3 regions of the Methyloceanibacter sp. wino2 genome follow, and region 2 is predicted to be linked to each of the others. Evidence: predicted binding sites of a transcription regulator. Region 2 holds the regulator's gene; each other region holds the start of a gene.
The links. Region 2 encodes HrcA, which represses chaperone genes, less so after heat shock. Its sites were predicted from a motif close to GTTAGCACTCNCNNNNNGNGAGTGCTAAC; they were not measured.
Positions count from the first base shown of each region.

Region 1: a site for HrcA is predicted at 6,535-6,563, ahead of groES (co-chaperone GroES). Genes of this name have one in related genera too.
Region 3: a site for HrcA is predicted at 2,815-2,843, ahead of groES (co-chaperone GroES). Genes of this name have one in related genera too.

Region 1 covers NZ_CP028960.1:2,567,267-2,575,058, reverse strand. Annotated here, with positions in the region: gene DCY11_RS12165 (cold-shock protein) at 1-55, shown strand, start outside; gene DCY11_RS12160 (BA14K family protein) at 316-723, shown strand; gene DCY11_RS12155 (fatty acid desaturase) at 1,113-2,069, shown strand; gene DCY11_RS12150 (class I SAM-dependent methyltransferase) at 2,160-2,801, opposite strand; gene DCY11_RS12145 (LysR family transcriptional regulator) at 2,888-3,790, shown strand; gene DCY11_RS12140 (cyclic nucleotide-binding/CBS domain-containing protein) at 3,965-4,387, shown strand; gene DCY11_RS12135 (diguanylate cyclase) at 4,479-5,444, opposite strand; gene DCY11_RS12130 (DM13 domain-containing protein) at 5,552-6,043, opposite strand; gene DCY11_RS12125 (usg protein) at 6,140-6,406, opposite strand; gene groES (co-chaperone GroES) at 6,661-6,978, shown strand; gene groL (chaperonin GroEL) at 7,079-7,792, shown strand, end outside.
Region 2 covers NZ_CP028960.1:1,545,870-1,553,661, forward strand. Annotated here, with positions in the region: partial or broken gene DCY11_RS07180 (YifB family Mg chelatase-like AAA ATPase) at 1-545, shown strand, start outside; gene DCY11_RS07185 (ATP-binding protein) at 656-2,929, shown strand; gene DCY11_RS07190 (GNAT family N-acetyltransferase) at 3,213-4,115, shown strand; gene hrcA (heat-inducible transcriptional repressor HrcA) at 4,182-5,276, shown strand; gene grpE (nucleotide exchange factor GrpE) at 5,377-6,039, shown strand; gene DCY11_RS07205 (alpha-ketoglutarate-dependent dioxygenase AlkB) at 6,052-6,621, opposite strand; gene dnaK (molecular chaperone DnaK) at 7,001-7,792, shown strand, end outside.
Region 3 covers NZ_CP028960.1:1,068,396-1,076,187, reverse strand. Annotated here, with positions in the region: gene DCY11_RS05010 (hypothetical protein) at 1-373, opposite strand, end outside; gene DCY11_RS05005 (hypothetical protein) at 392-622, opposite strand; gene groL (chaperonin GroEL) at 766-2,400, opposite strand; gene groES (co-chaperone GroES) at 2,494-2,781, opposite strand; gene DCY11_RS15860 (hypothetical protein) at 2,932-3,153, opposite strand; gene DCY11_RS04990 (catalase) at 3,150-3,917, opposite strand; gene DCY11_RS04985 (EAL domain-containing protein) at 4,268-6,025, shown strand; gene DCY11_RS04980 (hypothetical protein) at 6,081-6,365, opposite strand; gene DCY11_RS04975 (TIGR01459 family HAD-type hydrolase) at 6,523-7,389, shown strand; gene DCY11_RS04970 (response regulator) at 7,415-7,792, opposite strand, start outside.

The DNA of each region.
Region 1 (7,792 bases), 1.0 Mb from region 2:
GGACGACCGCCGCGGCCGCGGCAAGCAGGCAGCGAACATCCAGGCTGCGCAATAGCGCCTAGGACTGCCCAACTGTATATCGCCGCGCGCTTCCAAGAAGCGCCAGCAGGCTTTAGAGAACCGCCGGCCCCACACGGGGTCCGGCGGTTTTTTCATGATCGCAGGGGAACTTAGCCGACGCGCCAACGTTCAGGACAGGTTCATGTGGCCGCCCCTAGAGTGCCATGAACGGGGGGCAGATTGCCCCACGGATCTGGGGGGTCTTTCAACCTTCACGGCGCCCGGAGGCAACGGCGCCACATCCGAGGAACAGACATGATGGGTCGGAAATCGTATTTTGCATTTGTCGCTGCGCTCGTCGCAGTCTTCGCTCTCGTGGCGGCGGCTCCGGCGGAAGCCGGACGCGGCCATGGCAAGGGCAAGGGCTGGCGGGGCGGCCCGGGCGGTCCCTACGTCCAGAACAACTATTACGGCCGCCGTGGCGGCGGCAGCAATATCAATGCGCTCGGCGCCGGTCTTGTCGGCCTTGCCGCCGGCGCGGTGATCGGCAGCGCGCTTACCCCCAAGGAGGTCTACGTGACCCCGCCGGCGCGGCCCGTGGGCTACCGTCCGGAGCCCTGGACGCAGGATTGGTATGCCTACTGCTCGTCCCGCTACCGGAGCTTCAACCCGCGGTCGGGAACCTTTGTCGGCTACGACGGCTACGAGCATTTCTGCCGCTAGACCCGTCGATTGAACCGATGTCGTTCAATGCAGCACAGCCCGCCGGTCCACAGCCGGCGGGCTGTTGCATGCACGCCACATAGGTTTCATGCGGGTTTACACGCGGCACGGCACGCGGCCGCCGGCATCGCACTAACCGGCTGATTTCCGCTGCTGGCTGCTTTTCATCAATGCTTAATTACACCGACATTCATTGCGTCTTGAACGCGATGCCGACACAGCCCAAAATTGCGAGCGTTTTCGAACGCGTTTAGCGTGGCTTGCCATATTTTGTTGCCAGCCGCCGTGTTTTGTTGTCTTGACGCAAAGTCGTAGCGCAACGCCGCGACTACCGTCTTGACGGTGTTAGAAAAAATCGAAGCTCAAGAATCCGAGGACTGTTGCAGCCCATGTCCGTTTCCGTTGTCGCCGAACCCGCGATCACTGAAATCTCCCGCGACCAGCCAAACGCCCCAGCAGACCGAGAAGCCCTGAAGAAGATCCGGCCCTATCAGGGCATGGTGGCTTGGCCGACCGTGTTCCTGGCGATCGGCATCGTGACGTCTTTCGTGACCGTGTGCACGCTGGGAACGCTCGGGATCATCCCCCTCTGGCTCGGACTGATCCTCAACAGCCTCATTCTCTACGCGGATCAGACGCCGCTGCACGAGGCCTGCCACGGCAATATCGCCGGCAAGCACTCTCGCTATCTATGGCTGAACCATCTCGTCGGCTATGTGTGCGGCACGATCCTGCTGCACGAATACAAAGCCTTCCGCTACATGCATCTGGCGCATCACCGGGAGACCAACGACCCGGAGCTCGATCCAGACCATTGGGTCGCGGTGAACAACCCGTTCCTGCTTGTTTGGCGTTGTCTGACGATCGTGTTCGTCTACCACAACTATTTCTGGCGCCACATCGCCTTTCATCCGCATGTCCCGGGCATGCGCAGTCTCTCGATCCAGATCGCCCTGATGAACGGCCTCTACTACGCGGTCATCATCGGGCTCTGCGTGATCGGCTATTGGCGCGAAGTTCTGATGCTGTGGGTCCTGCCGCACATTTTCGCGTCGGCGCTCATCATCTACTTCTTCGCCTATCTGCCCCACAAGCCGCACAAGGTGCGCGAACGCTATCGCGACACGAACGTCTTCTGGGTGCACGGCAAGATCATCGAGCCGGTCGTGGACTGGCTCTACCTGTTCCAGAACTTCCACCTGATCCACCACCTGTTCCCGCGCATCCCCTTCTACAAATACAAGGATGCGTTCGCGGATCTGCGGCCGGTCCTGGAGAAGGAACACGCCCACATCTACGAATACGATTTCGGCCCGCACCGCGAAGCCGCAACCGAAGCGCGCTAGCGGCGCACATGCCTCATCGCGAATATGAAAATAGCCGGGCCTCAAGCCCGGCTATTTTTTTTGCCGTAACGAGACTGGGCTCAGTCGGGATCAGGCGATCTTGCGCGCGACGATGAAGGGCACGGAGACATCGGTCACGAAGTGCCGCGTCTCGAGGATCTCGAACCCGTGCGCCTCTATCTGCTCCCTGAGTTCCGCCTCGCGTTGGAATCGGACATAGGGAGCCTTTCCCAGAGCCTGCAGGATCGGAAGGGCGATCTTCATCAGCCGCCACTTCAGCGGCGCCTTGGGGCCGAGACCGCAAAAGGTCTTGGAGATGAATAGGCCACCGGGCTTCAGCACGGATGCGATCCGTTTCAAGTCCTCGTCGAGCGTCGGCAGCAGGTGCAAGAGGTTGAAGCCGAGAACCGCGTCGAACGGCGTGTTCTTGTCGGCGATCTCACCGACGGCCGCGGTCTTGAAGGCGACATTGCGCGCGCCCTTTTCGAAGGCCTTCTCGCTCGCAATGCGGATCATGCCGCTGGAGAAATCGCTGCCCACATATTCGCGGACGTTGTCGCACAGACGCAGCGCGGTGGTACCGGTGCCGCACCCCACTTCCAAGACACGCTGACCCTCGTCCAGGTAATACCGCGTGCGGTCGAGTGTGGCGTCATAGGCCGCCTCGTTCGCGATCGGCTGCTTGGCATATTTCTCCGCTTGGGCGTCCCAAAACTGTGCTGCGTGAACCATGAATGGGCTCCTTTCGTGGATGTAGAGTGCCATGCATATTTAAAATGTGAATTGTCAAAATTCGCAGTTTGTGTATGCAAATTTGCATGAACTGGCAGGCCATCTCCTTCGACTGGAATCAGGTCCGAGCCTTTCTCGCGACGGCCGAGGAAGGCTCGTTTTCGGGCGCGGCCCGGGTCCTGGGGCTGACGCAGCCGACACTTGGGCGCCAGGTCGCGGCGCTCGAAGAGGATCTCGGCGTCATGCTGTTCCAGCGGATCGGCCGCACGCTCGAACTGACCCCGTCGGGCCTCGAGCTTCTCGATCATGTCCGGGTCATGGGAGACGCGGCGCACCGCGTATCGTTGGCGGCTTCGGGGCACAGCCAGGCCATCGACGGCGTGGTGCGGGTCACCGCGACGAACATGTACGCCGTGTACTTTCTGCCGCCCGTCATCGAGCGCCTGCACGAACTCGCGCCCAACCTGGAAATCGACATCGTTGCGTCGAACGAGCTGCGCGACTTGAGGCGGCGCGAGGCCGACATTGCGATCCGTCACGTGCGCCCGCATGAGCCGGACCTTGTCGGACGGCTGGTCAACGAGAGCGACGGCAGCCTCTACGCGTCGAAGCGCTATCTCAGCAAGTATGGTCGCCCCCGCTCGCCTGCGGACCTCGAGGGTCACTACTTCATCGGCAGCAACAATCAGCAGGAGATGGTCAACTATCTCGGCCGGTTCGGCATCTCGCCCGCGCGGGAGAACTTCCGGTTCGGCACGGACTGCGCCCTCGTCATGTGGGAGATGGCGCGCCAAGGCTTCGGCATGTGCCTCATGGCCGCCGCCGTCGCCGCCAGGACACCGGGCATGGAACCCGTCTTTCCCGACATGGCGCCCATGAGGTTTCCGACCTGGCTCGTCGCGCACCGGGAACTCTACACAAGCCGCCGCATCCGCCTCGTCTACGACACGCTGGCCGAGTTTCTCTCGAACCAGAGTGAGCATCCCTGAGAGCGCGGAGGCCGTCGCGTTTGGCCCATCGTCGGCGTGGGCACGGCCGACTGGCTGGCTGGGGCTGCTTTCGCCGGCTGCGGCTTCAGGCAGCGCTCGTACCTTGTTCCGCATCAATGTGTCGCAGCCGCAAAACGTGCTAGCCTTCTTGGTTCCTGAAGATTGGAGGGCAGCATGACCAACAGAAGGCTCGCCGACATCTTGGGGGACCAGAGGCTCCTGGCACTCAGGGAGCATGCACCAGTCCGGGAAGCCTGCCAGTGCATGTGGGAGCGTCGTAAGGGGTCGGTCCTCGTGATCGATCAAGACAGCCGGCTCATCGGCATTTTCACGGGCCGCGATGCCGTACGCGTGCTTGCCGAAGGCAAGAGCGCCGACGCCACGCCCCTACTGGACGCGATGACACCCAATCCGGTGACGGCCCTGCCCGCAGCCAGCGCCGTCGACGCACTGCGCACCATGAGCGACCGGGGCATCCGCCATCTTCCGGTGGTGGAGAACCACACGATCTTCGGCGTCGTCTCGCGTGGCGACTTCAAGGGCGTCGAGATCGATCGCCTCGACGAAGACGATCATCTGTCGGAATGTCTCCGCTGAGCCCCAGGCTCCCGCCTGCTGTACGCCGGGGTGTCGCAGGCGCCTTTACGCGCCGGCCCTAGGAAGCTTCGGCCCGGCAGCGCTTCACCCCTCACGCGCTCCGCGAGGACGCAGGCTGGTGGCCGTCCATGGCTGGATCCCAGACGAGCGCTCGGTTTCGCCCCGCGGCTTTCGCGGCATAAAGCGCCTCGTCGGCGCGGGCGATGGATGTCTCCACCAAAACTCCCGGCTCGAGGGGCGTGACGCCAAACGAGGCCGTCACGTGAACAGGCTCGTCTGACCCGAGCTCTTGGGGAACGCCCGCAAGCTCACCACGGAGCCGATCGATGATGGCCAGTCCCTCTTCGATCGTGGTCTCAGGCATCACGACCACGAACTCTTCACCGCCATACCGGAACAGCTGATCGTAGGGCCGCAAACCGCGCGCCATGTGGTGCGTACACGCCTTCAGGACATGGTCGCCCGCGGCATGTCCGAACGCGTCGTTGACGGCTTTGAAGTGGTCCAGATCCATCATCGCGACACAGCAGGATTGCGCGCAGCGCTCCACGAGGGCTTGCTGCTCGCGCAGTCTCGACAGGAGGCCAAACCGGCCGGGCACGCCCGTCAACGGATCGACCGCCTGAAGCGCATCTTCCATGACTTGTCTCAGCGCGGCGATTTCCAGCCGCATGTTCTTGAGCGCAGCGATGAAGCGCTGGTACTGCTGAATCGTGACCCGCTCGCCGGCGGCGGTGGAACGCAGCATGTCCGCCGCATAGCAGTGCATCCGCTCATGCGCCGTTCCGAGTTCCGCAAAGCCCGGACGGTTCGAGAGGGCAAGAGGCTGCTTCGTCTCCGAGTAATACCACTGGCCGAGGCGGCACTTGCGATGGGGATTGTCGTCGATATCACGCTGGTCCGGCGGCAGAGCACAAATGAGTGTGCCCATCAGCGACTCCAGCCACTGATCGTGGTTGTAGCTGCAGCGGTCGAGTTCGGCGATTGCCGCACAGAGTTCGTCAGACGAAAGTGTATCGATAGCCATCATCGCCTCTGGGTAGAAGAGGTTGAACACGCTTGATACAGGAGCGCCCTATCCAGAAAGTTAAGGGCCATTAACGAAATTTTGCCCTCGCGCCCCATTCGACAGTTTGAGCGGCACCTCCGAGCCGCTCGCCATGATTACGTGCCGGTCTCGAACGTGAGGTCCGCCGGCGAGATCAGCACACCGAATTGCTGGCACCAGATGACCACGGACGGAAAGTCCTTGAGATTGACGCCCGCCGGGATCGCGTAGTTCTGGCTGCCCTTGAAGGCCCGCAGGCGTCCGAGGTCCACATACATCGTATCCTTCACGTCGTCCGACGACCGGATGTCGGCCTTGGGCACGAGATAGACGTGGTAGTCGGGCCCCGGCCCGACCTCGAAGTCTTGGCCGAGAAATACCGTCTTCGGATAAACGCTGACCTCGCCCTTGCCGTAATGGACGGGGTCTGACGGATTGGCGTGAATGAACGTGCCTTTGGCGACGAGCGCGCCCGCCTCATTACGGTTGAGCGTCTCCATCGCATCCGGCGGCGGGAACAGGTACGGGAAGAAAAAGATGCCGAGGCCGAGGCCCAGCACCAGCCCGATCAGAATGCCGGAAAAGAATCCTTTGATGAATCGCCACATGTCGCCCCTCCCAATGCCCCACGACCGCACCTAGCGTCGTTGGGAGCTTGCCATGGCGTGGGCATGAAGGCGAGCGGCGGATGCCGGACGAGAGCCCTAGTGAACCTGCAATTCGCCCGCCACGAAGCTGAACTCCGTGGGCGAGATCAGCGCCTTGTGCGCCACGCGCACCCGGTAGAGCGGGCCCTCCAGACTGGTGCGCCAGAAATCCAGAAACTCGGACAGCCGCGGGAAGCGCGGCGCGAGATCGAAATCCTGCCAGACGTAGCTCTGCAGAAGCTCCCGGTGATCGGGCAAGCGGTAGAGAATTTCGGCCGTGGTGAGAGAATACCCAGCCATTTGATCGGCGAAGGCCTGATCCATCGGTTCTCGTCCCCCATTTTTCGTCGCGTTTTTGACTCGTCGATGCTAGGACCGACCCCCGAGCCCGTCCAGACGATTTGTTGAGCAATATCAGCGCATTGGCAGCACACGACAGGGAGTGCTGATTTTTTGGCACTCCCACCTTGAAAGTGCCAAGAAGCCCATCTACATAGCGTGCGAGAGGGACCCGGTTCTCGGGTAACGCCCTCGATTCACGACAATTTTTGGACAATCTGTCTGGAGGAGTAAGCAAGATGAAGTTTCGTCCATTGCATGATCGCGTCGTTGTGCGCCGGATCGATGAGGACGAACGGACCGCTGGCGGCATCATCATTCCCGACACGGCCAAGGAAAAGCCGCAGCAGGGTGAAGTCGTTGCCGTGGGCCCGGGCGTCGCCGACGACAAGGGTCAGGTTCAGCCGCTCGACGTCCAGGTGGGCGATCGTGTGCTGTTCGGCAAGTGGTCGGGCACCGAGGTGAAGATCGACGGCGACGACGTTCTCATCATGAAGGAGAGCGACATTCTCGGCGTCCTCGAAGGAGCCACCGCCTCGAAGAAGAAGGCAGCGTAGCGAAAGCCTACCGCCTCAACCGCAATTCGTTTCGCCGCCTGGGCACTGCCGCAATCGCGGGGTGTGACACGCGGCAAGGTTCGAAGGAGTTAAACGCAACATGTCTGCGAAAGATGTGAAATTTTCCCAGGACGCCCGCGAGAAGATGCTCCGCGGCGTCGACATCTTGGCCAATGCGGTCAAGGTGACCCTCGGCCCCAAGGGCCGCAATGTCGTCCTCGAGAAGTCGTTCGGCGCCCCCCGCATCACCAAGGACGGTGTGACGGTCGCCAAGGACATCGAGCTCGAGGATAAGTTCGAGAACATGGGCGCCCAGATGGTGCGCGAGGTTGCTTCCAAGACGGCCGACGAGGCCGGCGACGGCACCACCTCCGCCACGGTCCTCGCCCAGGCTATCGTCAAGGAAGGCGCGAAGTCCGTCGCCGCCGGCTCCAACCCGATGGATCTGAAGCGCGGCATCGACCTCGCCGTCGGCAAGGTCGTCGAGGCGCTGAAGGAGAAGGCCAAGAAGGTCACCTCCAACGACGAGATCGCGCAAGTCGGCACCATTTCGGCCAATGGCGACGCGGATATCGGCCGTTTCATCGCCGAAGCCATGCAGAAGGTCGGCAATGACGGCGTGATTACCGTCGAGGAAGCCAAGAGCCTCGACACCGAGCTCGAGGTCGTCGAAGGCATGCAGTTCGACCGCGGCTACCTCTCCCCCTACTTCATCACCGATGCCGACAAGATGCGCGTCGAGTTGGAGAACCCCTACATCCTCATCAACGAGGCGAAGCTCTCCAATCTTCAGTCCATCCTGCCGCTGCTCGAG
Region 2 (7,792 bases):
GCATCGCCTATCCCTCCCGGGTGCAACTCGTCGCCGCCATGAACCCCTGCCGTTGCGGCCACGCGGGCGAGCCGGGCCATGTCTGCCGCCAGGGGCAATCCTGCGCGGCGCGCTACCAGGCGCGCATCTCCGGGCCGCTGCTCGACCGGATTGACTTGCAGATCGAGGTGCCGGCCGTCTCTGCCGCCGATCTGGTGCTGCCGCGCGCCTCCGAAGGCAGCGCCGAGGTGCGGGAGCGCGTGGCTGCGGCACGGTCCATCCAAACGGCGCGCTACCGGAGCCTTGGCCTGCCGCAGGTGCGGACCAACGCGGAGGCCGACGGACAGGTTCTGGAGAAGGTGGCCACGCCCGATGCGCAAGGATTGGGACTCTTGCGCGATGCGGCGCGAACACTCTCTTTGAGCGCCCGCGGCTATCATCGGACCTTGCGCGTGGCACGCACGCTTGCGGACCTGGACGGGGCGGAGACCGTCTCCCGCATCCACATCGCCGAGGCGCTCAGCTATCGCGGCGAGGCCCTGCGCCGGACGAAAGTGGCGGCCTGAAGCCGCAATTCCGCACGATCCTCTCAAGAGTTTCTCAAACTTTCTCTGCCAAGCTCAGCGCCAATGAAAAGCCGGGCAAAAAGCCCGGCGCATAAACAGGCGTCAAAACAGTGCAGTACACGAACTGGCAGAGCTCCGGCGCTGACGGCGCCGGCGGGGTGCGCGCACCCCTGACCATCGCGGCCCTCGCGCTGGCGCTGATCGGGCTGTGCCTGCTCGGCCTGGGCGGGACCGGAACGCTCGCGCTTGCGCCGCTGCTGCTGGGCTTCGCGCTCTTTGTCGTCGCCATGCGCATCCAGCCCACGGCCGACCACACCCGGCTCGCGGCCCTGGCCGAGCGGCTCAATACCGACATCGAATCGATCAAGGATCTGCAGTGGGAAATCCGCGAACGCGAGAGGCGCTATCGCGACCTGCTGGATCACCAGGACGAGGTCATCGCGCGCCGCGATTGGCAAAACAATCTGTCCTTCGTCAACGATGCGTTTTGCAGAACCTTCGGCGTCGCGCGAGACGACGTTCTCGGTGCGCCGCTGACGCTGCCGATTCTCGACAGCGAATCCGGTTCGAGAAGCGAAGAGACAGGCGCAGGCCGGAGCACCCGCGTGATCGAGCTGAACACCACATCCGGCCCGCGCTGGTTCGTGTGGGAAGACTTCGTCTTGCCGAGTGAAGACGGAACGGCCGGCGAGGTTCAGAGCGTCGCCCGCGACGTGACGGAGCAGCGGGCCGCCGAATTGGCTCTGGCGCGCGCGCGCGACGAAGCCATGACGGCGAACCAGGCCAAGTCGCAGTTCCTCGCTTCGATGAGCCATGAAATCCGTACACCGATGAACGGCATCCTCGGCATGACGGGGCTGCTTCTCGACACCAAGCTTTCGCCGGAGCAGCTGACCTATGCGCACGCCATTTCGGCGTCGGCGACAACGCTTCTAAGCCTCATCGACGAGGTTCTCGACTTCTCCAAGATCGAGGCGGGTAAGATGGAGCTGCGCCCCGCGCCGTTCGACCTGTCCGAGGCCATTCAAGGCGTCGTCGAACTGCTCGCTCCCCGCGCCCGCGAAAAGGGATTGGAGATCGGCTGGCTCGTTGCGCCCGACCTGCCGCAACGCGTGGTGGGGGATGAGATCCGCGTCCGCCAGGTGCTGATCAATCTCCTCGGCAATGCCATCAAATTCACCGAGCACGGCGGCGTAAGCCTGTCCGTCAGCCAGGCCGCCGCTTCGTCGGACGCCGGCCGACCAGTCCTCCGCTTCGACGTGACGGACACGGGCCCCGGCGTGCGCGCCGATGCGCTCGAGCGCATCTTCGCCGAGTTCGAACAAGCCGATCAGGGTCCGACGCGCCGCCATGGCGGGACGGGACTTGGCCTCACGATTTCGAAGCGGCTCGTGCAGGCGATGGGCGGTGACATCCGGGTTGCAAGCCGGCCGGGCGCGGGAACGACGTTCAGCGTCGACCTCCCGCTCGAGGCCCCTATCGACACCCCGCGCCTCGGCGCCGCGTGGCCAAAGCCCATGGCGGGCGAACGTGTGCTCGTCCTGCTGGAAGGCCAGACCGAGGCGACGATCTTGCGGGAGCTCATCGCCAGCGCCGGTGCGCCTGTGACGTGCGTCTCCCGCGCCGAAGCCGCCCGTGTGGCCCAAGATGCCGCGGGCGAAGGCGCTCCCTTCAGCGGCTTACTGACCGATATGGCGAACGCCGAGTACGGCGCGCGGTCCCTCGTTCCGCTGCTCGGCGGCGCTCAAGGCCAGCCGGGACCCCGCGTGGTGGTCGTCATCGACCCGGGCGAACGCGATGCCTACGCAGCGGTCGCAGGTCAGGGCCATACCGCCTTTCTGGTGCGTCCGGTGCGGCCCGTCTCGGCACTGACGCGCCTGTTCGCCCCGCTGGAAACGGCCCAGAACTCCGTCCACCGTCTCGGCGGCGCCGGCCCCGCCCGCGACCCTGCAGCAACGGGGCTGTCGGTTCTGCTCGCCGAAGACAATGACATCAACGCCTTGTTGGCGCGCACCGTCCTTATGAAGGCCGGAGCCGCCGTGACCCGCGCGCGCAACGGCGCCGAAGCCATCGCGAAAGCCAAGGACGCGCTCGGCACTGGATCCGGCTTCGACCTGATCCTGATGGATATCCACATGCCGGACGTCGGCGGGATCGAGGCTGCGGCCCGAATCCGCGCCCTTTATCCCGGCAGCGCGGAACCGGGGACCGGGCGTCCGCCGATCGTTGCCCTGACCGCCAATGCCTATGCGGAGGACCGTGAATCCTATCTCGCGGCCGGCCTGGACGACTATCTCGCCAAACCCTTCGAAAAACGGGACTTGGAAGAGCTGGTCCAGCGCTGGCAGCGAAACCGCTACACGGCCGGGGCCGGGGCTGCCTAGGCACTGGACTCCACTTCAGCCACACGCGGATATCCACCGCCTGTCACATAGGGTTCGAATTGGTTTGCTAACCCGCTTCTGATGTGGCCGAATCGGGGGTGGCCGGAAGGCCCTGCGATCCGTCGAGAGCTTGGCTTAAGCCTCGCGGTACGATCCCCGAAAATGTCAGGTGGGCAGCACCATGCCGACGAAAACGACTCCGGGACGCTTTGCAGAGAAGTTTCTGGTGGGAGCCAAATTCCCCGGCTTGAATTTCCGAGGCGTCCCCGGCGGACTGCCCTTCATGGGCAGGGGCGGCGCTTTGGGCAAAGGCGGATTATCGTCCGGTCTTCGCGGGCGGTTTCAGCCGCCGCAAGTCTACGGGCGGATGGGCTCGCTCGAAGTCCGGCTCGCCCGAAAGAAGAGCGAAATCCGCCGAGCGCAGCGGCTCCGCTACAAAGTGTTCTACGAGGAGATGGCGGCCACGCCCAACGCGCTGGCCATGCTGTCGCGCCGCGACGAGGATGCGTTCGATCCGATTTTCGACCATCTCCTGGTGCTGGACCACGGCGATCCCAACCGAAAGGGGTGGAGGCGGCCCAAGGTGGTCGGCACCTATCGCGTTCTGCGCCAGGATATCGCCGACGAACACGACGGGTTCTACACCCAGGGCGAATACGACATCGAACCGCTCATCCAGTCCAAATCCGGGAACAGCTTCATGGAGCTTGGCCGCTCCTGCGTGCTGAAGCCGTACCGCAACCGCCGGACCGTGGAGCTTCTGTGGCACGGCATCTGGTCCTACGTGCGCCAGCACGGCGTCGACGTCATGGTCGGCTGCGCCAGCTTCCCGGGCGTCGATCCCGCTCAGCATGCGATGGCGCTCAGCTTCCTGCACCACACCGCCAGCCCGCCCGAGGAATGGCGCGTCTCGGCCCACGACCATCTGCGTGTCGACATGAACATGATGCCGCAGGAAGCGCTGAACATGCGCGCGGCGCTGAAGGCGATGCCGCCGCTGATCAAAGGGTATCTGAGGCTCGGGGCCTATATCGGTGACGGCGCGGTGATCGACCGGCAGTTCGGGACCACGGATGTCCTGATCATCCTGCCGGTGGAGCACATCAATTCGCGCTATTTCGCCCATTTCGGCGCACCGGACGAACTCGCGGCGCCGGTCGCGCATGATTTCGGGCCGCTGAACTAGTCGGGGCGCTGACGCCCGCCGCCGATGTCGTTTGACGCCGTGCGGAGCGCTACCTAAATTTCCCGCATGGGTCATACGGACGTCAAAAGCGCCATGGCGGCGGCGGACGCAGCAGCCGGATTGCGCCAGCTCAACGAACGCTCGCGCGAAATCTTCCGGCGCATCGTCGAGACCTATCTGGAGACGGGCGAACCGGTCGGCTCGCGCAATTTGAGCCGTGCCCTGCCGATGACCCTGTCTCCGGCCTCCGTACGCAATGTCATGTCCGACCTCGAGGGGCTGGGGCTGATCTACGCCCCGCACACGAGCGCGGGCCGGCTGCCGACGCAAACCGGCTTGCGGCTCTTCGTGGACGGCCTGCTGGAGATCGGCGACGTCACGGAGGCGGAGCGCAAGGAAATCGAAGCCCGCATCGGTGCGAGCGGCCGCCACCGGGGCGTGAAGGATTATCTCGCCGAGGCCGGCGAAATGCTGTCGGGCCTGTCTCGCTGCGCCGGTGTGGTCTTGGCCGAGAAGCAAAGCAAGACGCTGCGGCAGGTTGAATTCGTCAATCTCGGTCAAGGTCAGGCGCTGGCGGTGCTCGTGAGCGAAGACGGGGACGTCGAAAACCGCATCGTGACGCTACCTCAAGGATTGCCGCCGTCGTCCCTGAACGAAGCGACGAACTACATGAACGCGCGTATCGCCGGCATGACGCTGGAAGAGGCGCGCAAGCGCGTCGAGACGGAGATCGAGGAACGGCGCGCTCAGCTCGACGAACTGACGGCGCGGGTGGTCACGGACGGACTCGCGACCTGGTCTGGGGAGGCCGACAATCGCCAGAGCTTGATCGTGTGCGGCCGGGCGCATCTTCTCGAGGACATCAAGGCAATGGAGGACCTCGAGCGGGTCCGGCTGCTGTTCGAGGATCTCGATGCCAAAAAAGGGCTGATCCAACTGCTCGGTCTTGCCGAACGGGCCCAGGGCGTCCGGATTTTCATCGGTTCGGAGAACAATCTTTTCTCTCTCTCCGGCTCGGCTCTGATCGTGTCCCCGTTTGAGGACTCAGAACAGAAGATCGTCGGCGTGCTGGGCGTCATCGGCCCGACGCGCCTCAACTACGCCCGCATCATTCCGATGGTGGATTACACCGCGCGGCTCCTCGGGCGGCTCGTCCCGTAAGGCCTCCGCCACGGCGATCCCCGCCTTCTCCCTTGATTTTTGTCGCCGCCCGGTCGATATCCGGGGCTCTTCCTGTCAATCCAAACGCTTGAGAGTTTTGATGCCGGACGAACCTTCCGATACCCGCCCCAATGACAAGCCGCAGGCGCCGCAAGGCGCACCGGAGGCGTCCGCCACCAAGGACGCCGGCACCGACGTCGCGGGCGATCTCGAGGCGCTGCTGACGGAAAACGCGGACATGCGCGACAAGGTCTTGCGCACCATGGCCGACATGGAGAACCTGCGCCGCCGCACCGAGCGCGAGAAGGAAGATACCTCACGCTACGCCATCTCGAATTTCGCGCGCGATGTTCTCACCATCGGCGACAATCTACGCCGCGTGCTCGAACATGTGCCGGCGGAGGCGGCGGAAAAGGACCCGGCGCTCAAGAGCCTTCTCGAAGGCGTGGAGCTGACCGAGCGCGAGCTGCTCAAGATGATGGAGAAGCATGGCGTCACGCGGCTGGAGCCGCTGGGGCAGCGCTTCGACCCGAATCAGGAGCAGGCCATGTACGAAGTCCCGACCACGGACGTGCCGGACGGCACGGTGGTGCAGGTTATGCAGGCTGGCTTCACCATCGGCGATCGGGTCTTGCGGCCCGCGCTTGTCGCCGTGTCCAAAGGCGGACCGAAACCGGCCCCGGCGCCGAAAGGCGGTGCGCCTGAGGGCAACGGCTTCGGTACCGGCCCTGCCGCCAACGACGACACCAAAGGCAAGAGCTAGCAGGCAGCGCGCCTAAGCGGGCTTTGTGACGCGGCGGAGCGTGAGGTTGAACCGCCCGCCCTCGTCCAGGAGATCGCTCGTCCCGGGCAGCACGCAGTCGATACCGTGATAGGCCAGCCGGTCTGCACCCCCCAGAACGACCGCGTCCCCCGACGTCAGTTCGAGCTTGCGCGTCGGGCCTTTCCGGGTGGTGCCGCCGACACGGAAAATTGCCGTATCGCCCAGCGAGACCGACAGCACGGGCGCTTCAAACTCGTCCTCGTCCCGGTCCTGATGCAGCCCCATCTTGGCCGTGCAGCCATAGTAGTTGATCAGGCAAGCTTCCGGCTGATGGGGATAGCCGGCAAGCTTCTCCCACAGCGCGAGGAGGCTTTGGGGAATCGCGGGCCAAGCGGCCCCAGTCTCGGGATGGGTGGCCTGATAGCGATAGCCGCGCGCCTTGTCCGTGACCCAGCCGAGCACACCCGCGTTGGTCATGCGGACCGACATGGGCTTGCCCGACCGCGGCATGGTGGGGACGAACAGCGGTGCTTGCCGGATAATCTTGCGAATATCGCCCAGCAGCGCGGTCTGTTCGGCCACGGTTAATTCTTTCGGAAAATACTGCACGCGCCGTTTGCCCTTCCGCGTCCCTTCCACGCCACTCGCCCTGAAGCTCTAGTCTACCGGGCGGAAATGCTCAGGACAGGCCCCATCGCGAGGTCTCCGGGGTGACAAAGGAGGATCGCGCAAGAGCACCGGCGGCGATACCTGGAATACCTCCAGATGCGACCTGTGTTCTCCTTGCGGGCCCTAGGGTTGGCACCTATATAACCGCGGAACCCCGTGTGATTTTGCGCATGGGGGCGCTGCGAAACAATTGGGAACCGGATCGCGCCGCCTTGAGGAAGGCCAGGCGCATCAGTGAATGCCGGGTGCCGCGCTAGGGCCCGGACGGTTTGCCAGAAAGAGAGGCTCGGAAATGGCGAAAGTTATTGGTATCGACCTCGGCACGACGAATTCTTGTGTCGCGGTCATGGATGGAACAAGCCCGAAGGTCATCGAAAATGCCGAGGGCGTGCGCACGACACCGTCCATGGTGGCGTTTGCCGACGACGACGAGGTGCTGGTCGGACTGCCGGCGAAGCGCCAGGCCGTTACCAATCCCGAAAATACGATGTTTGCGATCAAACGCCTGATCGGTCGCCGCTTCGACGACCCGACGGTTGCCAAGGATCAAAAGCTCGTCCCATACGAGATCATCAAGGCGGACAACGGCGATGCATGGGTCGAATCCCATGGCAAGAAGTACTCGCCCTCCCAAATCTCCGCCTACATCCTTCAGAAGATGAAGGAGACGGCCGAAGCCCATCTCGGGCAGAAGGTCGAACAGGCCGTTATCACGGTTCCCGCCTATTTCAACGACGCTCAGCGCCAGGCGACGAAAGACGCCGGCAAGATCGCCGGCCTTGAGGTGCTCCGCATCATCAACGAGCCGACGGCCGCCGCGCTCGCCTACGGTCTCGACAAGAAGGACGGCCAGACCATTGCCGTCTACGACCTTGGCGGCGGCACGTTCGACGTCTCCATTCTTGAGATCGGCGACGGTGTGTTCGAGGTGAAGTCGACCAACGGCGACACGTTCCTCGGCGGCGAGGACTTCGACATGCGCCTGGTCGATTACCTGGCCGACGAGTTCAAGAAGGAGAACGGCATCGACCTGCGCGGCGACAAACTCGCTCTGCAGCGCCTGAAAGAGGCGGCCGAGAAGGCC
Region 3 (7,792 bases), 480 kb from region 2:
GTTCGCTCGCGCTCTTCTCGCCGTAATAGAAGCCCGTCACGGCCCCGACGAGGCCGACAAGCGGTGCCAGCAAGACTTCGCCGATCGAACGGATCCCGGTGAGCCGCAGCGCGTCGGTCGTGCATTCCGAATTGCTGCTCAGACAGCCGATGGTGGAATAGCTTGCGATCCCGATCATCGTGCTGATCACGACGACCAGAGTCAGGAGCAGCAGCATGGCGATCCAACCGCGCATCGTCTCGCGCTTCCGCTCACGATCATAGGGCGTCTCAGTGAAGCCGCCATTGCCGTCGACACCCGGCGCGGCCGCGCCGATCGGGCGGATTGTCGTGAGGTCCACCGTCAGCTTTCCTGAATCTGGAGCTTGGTTCATGACACGTACCCTCCATGCCTACTCGGCCACTCTTTTTCGAGTCACCTGGGCCAGTGTGTTGTTCGGCTTCTCGATAAGGAGCTTGGAACCAGCGGCTTCGTTCTGAGCGATGAAGCTCTCCGTATTGATGGCTTGAGAAAGGACCGTGTTGGCCGATACGCCGCGCTGCTCCGCCAGGTTTTTCAAAGTTTGCAGGAGCGTTTCGGGTATCTCGGCGGTGATCTTCACCTTCGGCGTTTCCGATGACATGGTGCCTCCAGTCTCTTGCGGCGGGCGCGTGGTCGGGTAACACGTATAGGTAGAATATATGGCCTATCCACAATATTGGCTAGCAAAGAAAAAGGGCCGCCCCGAAGGACGGCCCTTGTCGTTTCTAGCCTTGGAGGCGTGGACTACATCATGCCCATGCCGTCCATGCCGCCCGGAGGCATCGGCATGGGATCGTCCTTCTTCGGCAGCTCGGCGACACCGGCTTCGGTGGTGACCAGAAGGCCGGCCACGGAGGCGGCATCCTGCAGCGCCGTGCGGACTACCTTGGCGGGGTCGATGATGCCCTTGTCGATCAGATCGACATAGGTGTCGTTCTGGGCATCGTAACCGAAAGTCGGCGACTTCTGATCCATGACCTTGCCGACCACGATGGAGCCTTCAACGCCGGCATTCTCGGCGATCTGGCGGATCGGAGCCTGGAGCGCGCGGCGTACGATGTTGATGCCGGCCTCCTGATCGTCGTTGTCGCCCTTGGCCTTCAGACCCTTCGAGGCATGAAGCAGCGCAACGCCGCCGCCCGGCACGATGCCTTCCTCGACGGCCGCACGGGTCGCGTTCAGCGCATCGTCGACGCGGTCCTTCTTCTCCTTCACTTCGATCTCGGTGGCGCCGCCGACCTTGATCACCGCAACGCCGCCGGCGAGCTTCGCCAGACGCTCCTGCAGCTTCTCACGGTCGTAGTCGGAGCTCGTGTCCTCGATCTGCTGACGGATCTGAGACACGCGCGCCTCGATCTCGTCCTTCTTACCGCCGCCGCGAACGATCGTGGTGTCGTCCTTGGTGATGCTGACGCGCTTGGCCTTGCCCAGCATCTGCACCGTGACGTTCTCGAGCTTGATTCCGAGATCCTCGGAGACCATCTCGCCGCCCGTTAGGATCGCGATGTCCTGCAGCATGGCCTTGCGGCGATCGCCGAAGCCCGGCGCCTTGACGGCCGCGACCTTCAGGCCGCCGCGCAGCTTGTTGACCACGAGCGTGGCAAGTGCCTCGCCCTCGACGTCCTCGGCGATGATGAGCAGCGGACGGCCCGACTGCACGACCGACTCGAGCAGCGGCAGCATGGCCTGCAGGCCCGACAGCTTCTTTTCGTAGATCAGGATGTAGGGGTTCTCGAGTTCCGTCGTCATCTTGTCGGCATTGGTGACGAAGTACGGTGAGATATAGCCGCGGTCGAACTGCATGCCCTCGACGACTTCGAGCTCGGAATCGAGGCTCTTGGCTTCCTCGACGGTGATCACGCCCTCATTGCCGACCTTCTTCATGGCCTGAGCGATCATGTCGCCGATGGACTTCTCGCCATTGGCCGAGATGGTGCCGACCTGAGCGATTTCGGCGGAGCCCGAAACTTCCTTCGACTGCTTCTGGATGGTGCCGATGACTTCGGCGACGGCCTTGTCGATACCGCGCTTCAGGTCCATCGGGTTCATGCCGGCGGCCACGGCCTTCAGGCCTTCGCGCACGATCGCCTGTGCCAGGACGGTCGCCGTCGTGGTGCCGTCGCCCGCGGTCTCGTTGGTCTTGGACGCGACCTCTTTGAGCATCTGCGCGCCCATGTTCTCGAACTTGTCCTCAAGCTCGATCTCCTTGGCCACGGTGACGCCGTCCTTCGTGGTGCGCGGGGCACCGAACGACTTGTCGATGATGACGTTGCGGCCCTTCGGACCGAGCGTCACCTTCACGGCGTTGGCAAGCACGTCGACGCCCTTGAGCATGCGCTCACGGGCTTCGGCGGCAAATACAACGTCTTTTGCTGCCATTGAACTAATCTCCGTTGTGGATCGACGCTCCACGGCGCCCGCTGTTCACGCGCGGCGCAGGGCGGAATCGGTTTCGATAAGTGTGGGGCGTGCCTAGCCGAGGACGCCCATGATGTCGGACTCCTTCATGATGAGGAGTTCGTCGCCATCGATCTTGACTTCGGTGCCGGACCATTTGCCGAACAGGACCTTGTCGCCGGCCTTCACGCCGAGCGGATGAACCTTGCCATCCTCGCCGAGGACGCCGGGGCCCACGGAAACGACCTTGCCAGTCTGCGGCTTCTCGGCCGCGGTGTCCGGAATGATGATCCCGCCTTTGGTCTTCTGCTCTTCCTCGAGCCGCTTGACCACGACACGGTCATGCAGGGGACGGAATTTCATGGATATACGCTCCTATTTGCTGGAACTCCGATGCTTGGCACTCAGGCCTCCCGAGTGCCAATAACCCGCTTGTACGCAGGCCTCCCCTAGGCGTCAAGGCGGGGTGTCGTCACAAACACGGCGCGTAGCGTCTCCAGTGAGCGATGGATGTCAGGGCGCGACCCGGCGCGTGAAGGACACGACATAGGCCGGAGAGCGGATCGCGAAGATCGGATCGTCGGTCGGCCCCGCCACCCCGTCGGCGACGTTTGCGGGCAGAAACGAGAACGCGTCGCAGGTGCCGTCCGGTTCGATGGCGTCGATCGTCAGTCGCCCCAGCGCGACCTTGTCCCGGTGCTCTTCGTCCCAGAACGCGGTGGCATCGTCGGTCACGTCGCCATCCTGGCCGACAATGGCCACGAGCGCGAACTCGGCCGGGCCTTTTCGAGGCGTGCCTTGAACTCGCCCGCCAGGAAGTCCGGTCCTTTGGCTTCTGCTTGCTCGTCGGTGAGGCCGTCCTCGCCGGCCAGCGGCAGGAGTTTGAACTTGGCAAGCGTCTCTTTGCCGTCGGCGTTGGTCAGGGTGAAGGCATGGACGCCCCAATAGTTGACGCCGGCATAGCTTGCCGGGACGAGCCGTTCCTTGAGCCAGGTGCCCTGGTTCTTCGATTCCGGGTGCGCGGCGAAATACGCCTTCACCTTGTCCGCATCGCCACTCGCTTTCGCGGTCAGGAGGTCGAAGAAGGACTGTGGCGTGTTGGCGACGAACACCGGGGCCGAAATCATCACCAGGTCCGTGTTGGCGCCGTCGCCGAGGTCGAAGCGCAACGCGAGGCCCTTGGGATTGCCCTTGTCGTTGTCGGGGGCCTCCGGGTTGCCACCTGCGAGCGAGAACCGGCCGATCACCGGGACGGTTTTCGCAAATTGCGGCGCCTTGGTGAGCTCGGGGGCATTCTCTGTCGGCTTGAAGTCGCCCGAGACGCAAAGGCCCTTGGGGTGAGCCGCCCGCTTATGCGGGTACTTGCCAAAAGCCTTGTTCAACGCGTCGACGAGATCGGCGGGGCCGGGCTCGGCCGAAGCATCCGATATGAAGTTGCTCGTTGAGGACAGTAGTGCAAGTGCGACCGTGGCGGCGGCGATGCGAGAAGCACAAGACATGGCGGGTTCCTGGGCGAAATGGACAGATGCCGGCAATCTAATCGCGCACGGCGGCGGCGCATCACACGTTGCAACACACTTTATTGATGGACGAGTGACGCACCGTCGCATTGATCGATGCGGCGCGCGCTTGGGCGTGCACCTTGGCCTTGCGCCGTAAGATTGCTATCACGGGACGTGCACAGCCAATTTGATGTTGCTTTGCAATAGGCTGTCGCCCATGATTTCGAAAGCGAGGGGCGGCGCGACAAGCCAGGACCATTTGGAACGGCGAGGCCATGAATTCATGGGAACGCCGTCCATTGGAGCAGGTCTTGACGGTACCACGTGCCGCTTCAGGAGGGCTCGCGATGCTTGACGTGATTGTGCTCGTGGCCATGGCCATCACGGCGGCCGCATTCGGCGCCGGTTTGACCATGCAGGCGGGACTGCCGCTGCTACCCGTTCTCATCGGGGCCATCGCGCTGTTCCTGGTGATGGCGACGACGTTCCTCCGGGTTGGACGCGGCGGCGGCGGCGGCGGTGGCGACCGCCTCGACGATCTCGAGCAAGCGCTCGAAGTAATCGACATCGATCTGCAGCGGCTTGACCGCGTCGAAGACGGTATGAACCGCCTTCATGCCTTGCATGACAAAGTTGAACGTCTCGATCAGCACGTGGCGAGCGGCGCGGTCGGCGCTGCCGGGTCCGAAGGGCTGTCGGTGGATCTTCAGCACGTCTACGATCGGATCGAGGCGGTCCGCGCCGAGGTCACGAACGAAAGCCGCGCCCAACGCCAGAAGATTGCCAACGATCTCGGAGCTCTGGAAACGCTGATCGCGCAGCTGGTGGGCCGCGCGTCCGCGGCGGCGCCTGCGAGTAGCCCTGCGCCGGCCAGCCCTGCGCCAGCCATGGCGGCGCTCGCTGCAGCCGACGCGGACGCCGAAGCGGAGATTGAACGAGAGTCAGCCGCTGTGTTCGAGCCGGAACCCGTCGAAGAACCCGAACCCGTGATCGAACCCGAGCCGGAATTCTTCGAAGAGTCCGAGCCGGAACTGATCGAGGAACTCGAACCCGAGTTCGAAGAGATTGACGAAGAGGAAATTGACCTCGTTTTCGAGCCCGAGCCGCAGGAGGATCTCCAGCCCGAATCGGAGGACAGCACCGGCACGGAGCCCGCTCCAGAGGCTGTCGAGGGCGACGAGAGCGGCGGCGGGGAACGGGAGGTTGGCCGGGAAGAGGCCATTCTCGCCGCGGCGCTGGCTGCGGCGCAGCCCGAACCCGTAATCGAGCCAGAGCCAGAGCCCGAACCCGAAGAGTCGTTCGAGGAGTTGGCCGACGATTTGGCCTATGACTTCGATGACGATGACGACGACGCGATGCTCGAAATCATTCGCGAGGGTATCGAGCAGGGGCGGGTGGATCTGTACCTCCAGCCCACCGTCACCCTGCCGGGGCGCAAGGTGCGCTATTTCGAAGGGCTGACCCGCATTCGCAAGAGCGACGGCGAGATCGTGATGCCGCGCGACTACATGCCTGTGGCCAAGCGGTCTGCGTTGATGCCGCTGATCGACAACGTGCTCGTCGTCCGCGCGGTCCAGGTGTTGCGTCGCCTTGGCCCCAATGCGCCGATCGAAGGCGTGTTCGCCAACATCTCCATGCACTCCCTGCTCGATCCCGATTACTTCCCGGAACTCATCGAGTTCATGGAGGAGAATGCCGGCCTCAGCGACAGTTTGATCTTGGAGATCAGCAGTGCCGAGATGCAGGGTCTGAACGACAGCGAGCTCGGCTGCCTCGATACGCTAAGTGCGTTGGGTTTCGGCTTCTGCCTCGACAACGTGGCCGATATCGAGACCGGCTTCGATGGGCTCGGCGACCGCAATTTCCGCTTCGCCAAGGTCAGCGCGGCGCAGTTCCTAGGTGGGCCGGGACGCAATGCGGCAGACCTCAAGCGGCGGCTGGATGCGGCCGGCATCACGCTGATCATCGAGAAGGTCGAGAAAGAGGGCGACGTGGCGCGCCTCCTCGACCATGGCATCGAGCTGGCGCAGGGCCATCTCTTCGCCGAGGCCGAGCCGATGAACGCGGCGCTCTCGCGCGAATTGTCGGGCGTAGGCGCCGGCTAAGCCGGTCTCATACATCCGACCGCCGGCAACGCGCGCCCGACCGAGTACGGCCGGCCTAGTCGCCCGTCTCGAGGTCCCGCTGTAGCTCTTCGTCTTCCACATTGCCGCCGCTGCTCTTGGTTTCCGCACGGTCCGGCGGGGGCATCATCTCGCCGCCGGATTTCGTCGTGGGGACCTCGTCGGGCTCCAGGTCCCGTTCGACCTCCATGTCTTCCTCGTCCTGGACCGGCAGGACCAAGGACGGGGCGTTGAGATCGTGGGTGGGCAGGGCCAAGGCCGGTCCACCGGCGACGGCGAGAGCAGCAAGCCCAATCCAAGCCAGTCCGTTCAATCGCGACATCGTCTCCTCCTAGCGATCTTCACCTGAAGAATTCTGGTCGTATCGTCGCCACGATCCTATCACCGCCAGCGCGCCGGACGTAGCGCTTCGACAGGCCGCATCCACTGTCCTTGACCGGCGGCGCGCGAGCCTCTAACCGAGCGCCATGGAAGCTTCCTTGAAAATTCCCGTCATCGAGTCCATCCGCGAGATTGGCGGCAGCCGCCGGGTTTGGTTCGTCGATATCTGGGGCGTCATGCACAACGGGCGCGATGCCTTTCCCGAGGCCTCGGCCGCAACGCGCGCCTTTCGCGAGCAGGGCGGCGTCGTCATTCTGCTGTCCAACTCGCCGCGTCCGAGCCCCGACCTCCAGGCTCAGCTCCGGCTCATCGGCGTGCCGGACGACGCTTACGACGCCACTGTTTCGTCGGGCGACCTCACGCGCCACGAACTGGCAAAACACAAGGGCGCCCGCGTGTTCCATCTCGGCCCGGAGCGCGATCTGCCGATCTTCCATGAAGCAGATGTCACGCTGACAGGCCCGGAGGACGCGGAGCTGGTCGTGTGCTCAGGCTTGTTCGACGATCAGGTCGAAACGCCCGAAGATTATGTGGATCTGCTGACGAGCCTTGCGGCCCGCGATGTGCTGATGATCTGTGCCAACCCCGACCACAAGGTCGAGAGCGGCAACCGGCTCATCTACTGTGCCGGTGCGCTGGCCGCAGCTTACGAAAGCCTCGGCGGCAATGTCGTCTATGCCGGGAAGCCGCACCAGCCGGTCTACGATCTCGCTTTCGAGACCGCCTCGAAGATTGCGGGCGCGCGCGGTGTAACGATCTCGAAGTCGGATGTCCTTGCGATCGGCGACGGCGCCAAGACCGACATCATCGGCGCGGGGGCGTTCGGTGTGCCGTCCGTTTTCGTCGCGAGCAAGCTTCACGCGCCGGACGAGAGTGTCGGATTGCTGGATGCCGCGCACCTTGAAGGGCTGTTCGCGGAGGAGCCGAGCCCGCCGATCGCCGCCACGCACGGTCTGCGCTGGTAGGCGCGTGTTCCGGCAGGCTTGGTTGTCAGGCGTGGAACGCGGACTCGATCTTCGACCTGAGCGTCACGGCATTGAACGGCTTCAGCATATAGTCGCTGACGCCGGCCTGTTTGGCCTGCGCCTCATGTTCGCGCGAACCGTCCGCGGTGACCATGATGAACGGCGTGCGGGAGAGGCCCCCGTCCGCGCGCACCTCGCGTAGGAGCTCGTAGCCCGTCATCGGGGCCATATTCCAGTCCGAGATGACGAGCCCGTAGTGCTTCTCGTGCATCATCTGCAGTGCCGCGCTGCCGTCACCGGCGCCGTCAACATCTGCAAAACCGAGTTGTCCGAGGAAGTTACGGATGATCCGGAGCATTGTGCTGTAGTCGTCGACGACGAGCACCGGCATTTTGAAATCGAG